3 linked regions of the Caldisphaera lagunensis DSM 15908 genome follow. The protein of the gene in region 1 binds, or shares a complex with, the protein of each later gene. Links are inferred from orthologs where the notes say so. Each region holds a gene or a part of one and is shown in the gene's direction. Other genes may lie near its edges.

Region 1 (2,805 bases):
TTCTCTAAACTTTCCTTCATTGCCTTTCAAATTAATATCCTTTAATGCTACTATTAGCTCAACTGTTTGCTTAAACTTCCTTTGCTTTCCAAGCATTTTTGCTTTCTCTACTGCTCCCTTTATTATTTCATTGTCTAAAGGCAATTTCATGCACCCTATTATTTTTTCCCTCTTCTACATCTCTATCATATTTTACTGCATTTTTAAGCACTTTCGTTAGTTTTTAAAGTTAAACTATTTTATTCCTATTTAATATAAGAAAGAAAAACATATAACCCAATTTATCCTAAATTTTAAAGGCGAGGCAAAGGGGTCCTAAAAGCCTTGAGCCTAAAACAAGGCGGGCCATGTGGACCCGTGGCTCAGCCAGGATAGAGCGTCGGCCCTCTAAGCCGAATGTCGGGGGTTCAAATCCCCCCGGGTCCGCCACATAAAAATTATTTAAATTAATGTTTATTCTAAAAATTAATGTTTATTCTAAGGATGTTAATTTATTTAATATACTTGTTAGATCCCTTACAGAAATTATTCCCTTAATTTTTCCTTCGTTATCAACAACAGGTAAATGTCTTACATTTTTTTCATACATAAGTGATATTGCTTTGCTTAATCCTTCTGATTGAGTTATTAAAACTGGGTTTTTGGTCATAACATCTCCAACATGTTTATCTAGAGGAACACCTTCAGCAACAACCCTCGTTAAGTCTCTTTCGGTAAAAATTCCTAAGACCTTATCATCTGGGGATGTAATAACGACACTACCAATTCTATTTTCATACATAATTTTAGCTATCTCAGCTATTGTGACGTTAGGAAAAGTTGTTATCGCTTTTTTCATAAAATCCGATACCTTCATACTTAAAACGCTCGACATTTTTCCACCCGCATTGTTAGTAAAACTCCTGATATAAATGGGTTTCTTGTGGGAAATACAATATAATATTTACTTTGTATTTAAAAGATTAGATGTTTTTAAAGCTATTTCACTTAGTTTTTTATGAGAACATTTCTATTAAAAAGTATTATGCTTAATATTAAACATATAGATTTTAATTTCCTCTTGAAAAAGATAAGCAACGCTTTTATAGGCTGTACTAACACACTTAAAACTGCAAGCTAGAGGTTGATAAAAATGCCCCAAGAAGGAAAAGCATATGTACATGCAGCACTTGCATTGTATTATGCAGGTGCTCAACTAAATGAGGATAACCTTAAAAAGGTAGTTGAGTCACTCGGTCTTCAAGCAGATGATGCAAAAGTAAAAATGTTAGTTGCTAGCCTATCTGAGCTAAAATTAGATGAAGTCTTAAAGAGCGCAGCAGTTGCAGTTTCAGCACCAGTATCTGCTCCAGTTTCAGCACCTGCTGAGGCTGAGAAGAAGGAAGAAAAGAAAGAGGAGAAGAAGGAAGAAGAAAATAAAGAAGTAGATGTAAGCGAAGGACTTAGCGGATTATTTGGAATGTAATCTAAAATATTTTAAAAAACTTTATTATTTCTCAATGCATTTTCATTCAAGGTGTTAATAAGTGGTAAGACTAAACCCAGAAGATTATAGACTTGAATTTTTCAAAGAAAATGGATTTCAAAGGAAAAAATGCAAAATTGGTAAAGAAGATTTTTGGACTTTAAATCAAGAATTCGATACGTGTCAAGATGCGCCAGATACAGAATATTGGTTTGATAAGATAAGCTCAATAAATGGTTTAAGCGTTAGGGAAGCAAGAGAAAAATTTATAAAATTCTTTGAGAAAAATGGCCATACACCAATAAAGCCTAGGCCTGTTGTTGCAAGGTGGAGGGAGGATTTATATTTAACTATAGCAAGTATAGTTGATTTTCAACCCCATGTTACAAGCGGCTTAGTTCCTCCTCCTGCTAATCCTTTGGTTGTAAGCCAACCTAGCATTAGGTTAGAAGATATAGACAATGTGGGATTAACTATTGGAAGGCATTTAACGACTTTTGAAATGGCTGCTCATCATGCATTTAATTATCCTGATAAAAAAATTTATTGGAAAGATGAAACTGTTAGATATGCATATGAATTCTTTACAAAGGAATTAAAGATTCCAGGAGATTTGCTTGTATTTAAAGAATCTTGGTGGGAAGGAGGAGGAAATGCTGGTCCTTGTTTTGAAGTAACCGTTGGAGGCTTAGAATTAGCAACATTGGTATTTATGATGTATAAGGTAGACAACGGCAATTATATAGAATTACCATTAAAAATTGTTGATACAGGTTACGGAGTAGAAAGGATGGCATGGTTTACGCAAAAAACTCCAACAGCATTTAAGGCAATTTTTGGAAATATATTGGATGAATATAGAAAAATCCTAGACGTTAAGGAACCCCCTGAAAAAATACTTTGGGAGGCATTTAGAGCTGCTGGTAGACTAGAGCCAGAAAATCCAGAAAGCGTTAAAGAGTTCTACGAAAGAATATCAAAAAATACTGGATTCACATTTGACGAAGTAAAGAATTATATGGAATTGGACGCCCGTTTATATAGCCTTTTAGATCATTCAAGAACTATTTCTCTTATGCTCGGTGATGGTATTGTGCCAAGCAATACTGGGGAAGGTTACTTAGCTAGGCTCGTTATAAGAAGAGCATTAAAGCAATTGATGTTTATAAAAGAAAACGTAAGCCTTGCAGATCTTGTTGATCTACAGATAAAGCTATGGGGAGTAGATTTTCCACAGCTAATTGATAACAAATCTTATATAATAGATGTAATAATAGACGAGGAGAAGAAGTTTAAAGAAACATTAAACAGAGGGATCAAATTAACATCTAAAAGCTTGA
Region 2 (3,012 bases), 120 kb from region 1 along the record:
ACGGCAAAAATATAATAAGCAAAGGGTGATAAACATGGGAAGTAAGAATACAAAATTCGCTTACATTTATATGGGTAGAAAGAAGGGATATTATAAAGTAAGGTTATTTAATTCAAAGCCAGAAGAAGATCCAGATAGGATAATTGTTATAGGGAAATTTAAAAAACCAGAATTAGGATATAGGATCATCAAAAAAGAAGAATTGTTGGAGGTAGTTAGAGAGAAGGTTGAAAAAGCTTAAAATCTTTATATACGCGTTTGTTCTCTGATTGAAGTGCAGGAAAGCAGGTGCTAACTTTGGCAAAAGAAGTTCATGCAATAAGGGAACTAGAAATCCCAGATGGCATAGATATTAAAATAGATGGAAAAAAGATAAAGGTAAAAGGACCTAAAGGAGAGCTTGAAAGGGATTTCTCCCATATCAAAGATTTATCTTTGAGATTAGAAGATAAAAAACTAATTGCTGAGGTATACTTTGCAGATGCTAAGAAAAAAGCTGTTGTAGGAACTGTTATAGCACATGTTAAAAATATGATAACAGGAGTAACGAAAGGATATAGATATAAGTTAAAAATAATATATAGCCATTATCCAATAAGCGTTAAAAAGGATGGAAACAAAATCATTATAAGCAATTTCATTGGAGAAAAATCTCCAAGAATAGCGAAGGTATTTCCTGGAGTTAATGTGAAGGTTCAAGGAACAGATATAATATTAGAAGGAATTGATATAGAAAAGGTTTCGCAAAGTGCAGCCAATATAGAGCTTGCAACAAAGATATCTGATTTTGATAGAAGGAAGTTTATGGATGGAATTTATATATATTCAAGAGAGGTGATTGAATAATGAGCTCAGAACAAATAGTAAAGGATATATTAAAGCAAAAGAGGAAAATAAGGGAATCTGTATCAGAAAAGAGAAGAGTTCATTTTATGAGATATTTGTCATGGAGGTTCAAAAGACTAGGAGATAGCTGGAGAAAGCCCAAAGGAATAGACGCAAAAATGAGGTTGCAAAGAAAAGGATATCCTCCAATTGTTAAAGTTGGTTATAAGAATAAGAATTCAATTAGAGGATTGCATCCCTCCGGATTGATACCAGTAGTTATATCTAATAAAAAAGAACTTGAATTGTTAAGTCCAAGGGCTCATATAATTTATATAGACTCATCTGTAGGTCTTAAGAAGAGGGTAGAGCTACTTAAGGTAGCTAAGGAGAAAGGATTTAAGGTAGCTAATGGTGGTATATATGGATTATAGACTCCAAAAAAGGCTTGCAGCAGAAATACTTGGTGTTGGAGAGAGCAGGATTTGGATAAGTCCTGATCCAGATAATGAGGAAGAAATAAGTCAAGCAATAACAAAAGATGACATAAGAGGTTTAATAGAAAGAGGTTTAATAAAGAAAATACCAAAGAAGGGTAATTCGCATAGATGGTTAATAAGGCATATAAAAAGAGTTAAAGGTCATCGTAGAGGATATGGAAAAAGAGAAGGCACAAAGAAGACTAGGGTTGATGAAGAAGAAGTATGGGTTAATAAAATAAGAAAAATGAGAACCTATCTCAAATATTTAAGAGATAAAGATATGATTGATTCCCAAACTTATAGGAGACTTTATAGATTATCTAAGGGTAATGCTTTCAAAAGCTTATCTGATTTGAAAAGGTATATTGATGAAAATAAGCTAATGAAAGGTGTTAAATCATGAAAGGTGGACCTAGATATAAATTAGCATTAAAGAGGAGAAGACAGGGTAAAACTGACTATCGTCTTAGATATAGATTAGTTATATCTCAAAAACCAAGAGCAGTTGTTAGAAAAACCAATAAATACATATTGGTTCAAATTGTAGAATTTGATGCAAAAGGAGATAAAACAATAGTAGCAGCTCATAGTAAAGAGCTTTCAAAATTATATAATTGGAAAGGTTATGGTAAAAATACATGTGCTGCATATTTAACAGGTTACTTAGCTGGTTTAAGAGCTAAACAAAAGGGAATTAATGAAGCAATATTAGATATAGGGTTACAAACGCCTTCTAAAGGAAACAGAATTTTTGCTGCCCTTAAGGGTTTAGTTGATGCAGGAATTCAGATACCTCATTCAGAAGAAATCTTGCCAGATGAAGAGAGAGTTAAATGTGAGCATATATCAAAGTGGGCTGAAGATTTGAAGAAAAATAACGAAGATGCTTATAAAAGGCAGTTCTCTAAACAATTAGGGAGGCTACCTCCAGAAGAGCTTTCAAGACATTTCGAGGAGGTATTAAATGCAATTAAAAGCAAAGAGGGTGGAAGTAAATGAGCAGCACTCAAGTATTAGAATCATGGGAACCTAAAACACAAGTAGGTAAGTTAGTAAAAGAAGGGAAAATAACTAGCATAGATGAGATATTTAAAAGGAATATGCCAATATTAGAGCCAGAAATAATAGATGCACTTTTGCCTGATTTACAAGTAGAAATAATAGATGTAACATTAGTGCAAAAAATGACAGACGCTGGAAGGGTTTCAAGATATAGAGCAACAGTTGCGGTAGGTAATAAAAATGGTTACGTTGGTGTAGGAAAAAGTAAAGCAAAACAATTCAGGGATTCTATAGATAAAGCAATTAGAAATGCCAAATTAAATATAACCCCTATAAGAAGAGGATGTGGTAGCTGGGAATGTACTTGCGGAGAACCTCATAGTGTGCCATATTCAGTGGTGGGCAAAAGTGGCAGTGTTGTTATATTATTAAAGCCTGCACCAAAAGGTACAGGACTTGTTGCAGGAGATGTTGCAAAGAAAGTTTTAACATTAGCTGGTATAAGAGATGTATGGACAAAAACTTTTGGTGAAACAAGAACTTCGTATAACTTTGCTAGGGCAACATATATGGCTTTAAGAAATACATTCAAAGCTGTTACTCCAATGGACTGGATAAGGTGATAATTTTGGTATATGCTATTATAAGGATCAGGGGTTCTAGTGGATTAGATCCTAAAGTAGAGAAGGTTCTAGATTTATTA
Region 3 (2,956 bases), 110 kb from region 1 along the record:
AATATGCAATTAAAAAATAATGGTATTGCTATATTACCTTTAGGAACATTAGAGGAACAAAAACTAGCCATAATTAGAAAAGATGAATTTGGAAATATTGAATTGCGTTATGATATCAGTGTAATATTTGTTCCATTAATTGGTTATGAAGGATTTAAATTTGGTAAAGAGGAAACAAATTAAATGTTTCACTCTTCCCTTGTTATGAAGCAGATTATTTTTTAATCATTTTTAAAAAACTTTCTTAATCAAACAAAAAATAATATTATTTTTTAACCCTTAATCTCTTCTTTATCAAAAGAAGTGGGTGAAAAAAATGGGCGCCAGAGTAAAAGTAATTTCAGAAATAGAAAAAATAATGGCTAACATAGAGCAAGTAAGAAATATAGGTGTTATAGCCCATGTAGATCATGGTAAAACAACAACTAGCGATACATTATTAGCAGGAGCAGGAATTATTTCAGAAAGAGTTGCAGGAGATGCTCTGCTTTTAGACTACCTTAACGTAGAAAAAGAAAGAGAAATGACAGTTAAAGCGGCTAATGCAAGCTTATATCATGAATATAATGGAAAACCATACGTCATTAACTTAATTGATACTCCGGGACATGTAGACTTTACAGGTATGGTAACAAGAAGTCTTAGAGTATTGGATGGAGGAATCGTTGTTGTAGATTCAGCGGAAGGCGTTATGACACAAACCGAAACTGTTTTAAGGCAAGCATTAGAGGAAAGGGTTAAACCAGTTTTATTCATTAACAAGGTTGATAGATTAATAAAAGAACTAAAGTTCGGACCTCAGCAAATACAAGAAAGATTTGTAGAAATAATTAAAGATGTTAACAATTTGATTGATATGTATGCTGAGCCTGAATTTAAAAATAAATGGAAAATAAATCCTGCTGAAGGTAATGTTGCATTTGGTAGCGCAAAAGACAAATGGGCTTTAACAGTGCCTGATGCTACAAAGAAGGGCATAACTTTTCAAAATATAATAGATGCATATTCTTCTAATAATAAAGATAAGGTAGTAGAGCTATTTAAGAAGGCACCTATTTGGGATGCATTATTAAATATGGTAGTAAAGTTTATACCAAATCCTAAAGAAGCACAGAAGTATAGAATACCAAAGATATGGAAGGGAAATCTTGATTCAGATTTAGGTAAGGCTATGATGGAATCAGATCCAAACGGGCCTCTAGTATTTTATGCAAATGCTATTAAGGTAGAAAAAGCCGGAATTGTAGCAACTGGTAGAGTATTTTCAGGTACGTTAGAGCCTGGTAAAGAAGTTTACATCGTTTCGAGTGATCGTACTGGGAGAATTTTACAGGTAAGCCTATATATGGGGCCATTTAGAGAATTAACAGCTAAGATTCCCGCAGGTAACATAGGTGCATTGATGGGTATAGAAGGCCTAAAGTCTGGAGAAACACTTGTTGAAGTATCATACAAATCACAAGCTGCACCATTCGAGCAACTTCATTATATTAGTGAACCTGTAGTAACATCAGCTATAGAACCAGCAAAATTACAAGATTTGCCGAAAATGATAGACGCTCTTAAAAAGTTAACATTAGAGGATCCAAATTTGGTAGTGAAAATTAATGAAGAGACAGGAGAATATCTAATATCAGGTATGGGGCAACTTCATTTAGAAATAGCTATGTGGATGCTGAAGGAATTATATGGGGTAGAAGTAAAGGCTACGCCACCAATAGTTGTTTATAGAGAATCTGTTAAACAGAATAGTAAGGTGTTTGAAGGAAAGAGCCCTAATAAGCACAATAGATTCTACATAAGTGTAGAGCCATTAAACGATGAGACAATTGATTTGATCCATAAGGGTCTTGTTAATGAAGATCAAGATGCTAAGGATAGAGCAAAAATATTAAGAGATAAAGCAAACTGGGATTATGATGAGGCTAGAAAAATATGGTCTATTGATGAAAATATAAACATATTTATTGATGCAACATCAGGTGTTCAATATCTAAAAGAAGTGAAGGATACAATATTAGGTGGATTTAGGATAGCGGTAAAAGAAGGACCATTGGCAGCAGAGCCTGTAAGAGGTCTCAAAGTTGTACTTCATGATGCTGAAATACACGAAGATCCAGTCCACAGAGGTCCAGGTCAGATATATCCTGCTGTTAGAAATGCTATATGGGCTGCTATGTTGACATCAAAACCAACATTACTTGAACCAATACAGAAACTAGAAATTAAAGTTCCCATGGATTACTTAAGCCCAGTAACTTCAATAGTAACAAAGAAAAGAGGAAAGATATTGGATGTTAAACAATCAGGATTGCAAGCAATTGTAACAGCAGAGATACCAGTTGCAGAGAGCTTTGATATATCTCAAGAATTAAGAGGGTCAACAGCAGGTAAAGCGTTTTGGGGAACGGAGTTTAGCAGGTGGGCTCCAGTTCCAGATTCGTTATTAGACGATTTGATTAAGAAAATAAGAGAGAGGAAAGGATTACCTCCAAGACCACCGAAACTAGAAGATCTGTTAGGGCCTTAACCCTAATAGACTATTTTAATAAATTTTATAGACTTCAAGTTTTCATATTTTCTTGATTTTATATTTATATAATCATCTTCTATAACAAGGCCTTGACGATACATTACTAAGGCGCATCTCTCAGTAACAACTGAAGATGCCAATCCTCCTTCGGATAGCAAATCAAGTCCACTATTGATATCTGGTAAAGAGAATCCGCAATGTCCATTAGGATGAGAATGCATGTTATATGCTACCTTAATAAATGGTATTTTTACCTTTAGTGTTTCTCCCTCCAATATAGAAAGATAACCATTGTAATCGTAAAGGAATAAATATTCTATATTTGATGAGGTGGTTTTTTGAGTAAAAGAATTTATTATACTTAGATCTGTATGGAATGGGATATAAGGAATAAAATCATATAAATCTTTAATGCTTATGTAG

Evidence for each region.
Region 2: rpl12p (region 1) and CALAG_RS05740 share a complex: the UniProt entries of both Methanocaldococcus jannaschii proteins name them as parts of the 50S ribosomal subunit. The link is inferred for Caldisphaera lagunensis DSM 15908 from one-to-one orthologs.
Region 3: the proteins of rpl12p (region 1) and CALAG_RS06945 are in contact, whole or in part, in a crystal structure (PDB 5H7L), measured with the Pyrococcus horikoshii proteins. The link is inferred for Caldisphaera lagunensis DSM 15908 from one-to-one orthologs. Residues at the interface, in WP_010886059.1 of Pyrococcus horikoshii: Leu100, Ala101, Gly102, Leu103, Ser104, Ala105, Leu106, Phe107, Gly108; in WP_048053510.1 of Pyrococcus horikoshii: Pro161, Met164, Met165, Phe168, Ser169, Ile172, Val195, Glu196, Phe202, Leu211, Ser212, Val213, Met216, Lys222, Phe223, Asn224.

What each region holds. Positions count from the first base shown.
Region 1 is NC_019791.1:1,295,244-1,298,048, reverse strand. Bases 37-2,798 are described here. They hold rpl12p (50S ribosomal protein L12), read left to right. Parts: upstream 37-1,132; coding sequence 1,133-1,465; downstream 1,466-2,798. Other genes in these bases: alaS (alanine--tRNA ligase), read left to right, coding at 1,527-2,798; CALAG_RS06360 (CBS domain-containing protein), read right to left, coding at 473-874; CALAG_RS06370 (50S ribosomal protein L1), read right to left, coding at 37-150. Also shown: more of CALAG_RS06370, read right to left, coding at 1-36; more of alaS, read left to right, coding at 2,799-2,805. UniProt on the Methanocaldococcus jannaschii protein: Forms part of the ribosomal stalk, playing a central role in the interaction of the ribosome with GTP-bound translation factors.
Region 2 is NC_019791.1:1,173,877-1,176,888, reverse strand. The notes cover bases 11-2,979. They hold CALAG_RS05740 (50S ribosomal protein L19e), read left to right. Parts: upstream 11-1,248; coding sequence 1,249-1,710; downstream 1,711-2,979. Other genes in these bases: CALAG_RS05725 (50S ribosomal protein L30), read left to right, coding at 2,929-2,979; CALAG_RS05730 (30S ribosomal protein S5), read left to right, coding at 2,303-2,932; CALAG_RS05735 (50S ribosomal protein L18), read left to right, coding at 1,707-2,306; CALAG_RS05745 (50S ribosomal protein L32e), read left to right, coding at 846-1,259; CALAG_RS05750 (50S ribosomal protein L6), read left to right, coding at 298-846. Outside these bases: more of CALAG_RS05725, read left to right, coding at 2,980-3,012. UniProt on the Methanocaldococcus jannaschii protein: Binds to the 23S rRNA.
Region 3 is NC_019791.1:1,400,638-1,403,593, forward strand. The notes cover bases 11-2,923. They hold CALAG_RS06945 (elongation factor EF-2), read left to right. Parts: upstream 11-316; coding sequence 317-2,530; downstream 2,531-2,923. Other genes in these bases: pcm (protein-L-isoaspartate O-methyltransferase), read left to right, coding at 11-183; CALAG_RS06950 (hypothetical protein), read right to left, coding at 2,533-2,923. Also shown: more of pcm, read left to right, coding at 1-10; more of CALAG_RS06950, read right to left, coding at 2,924-2,956. UniProt on the Methanocaldococcus jannaschii protein: Catalyzes the GTP-dependent ribosomal translocation step during translation elongation.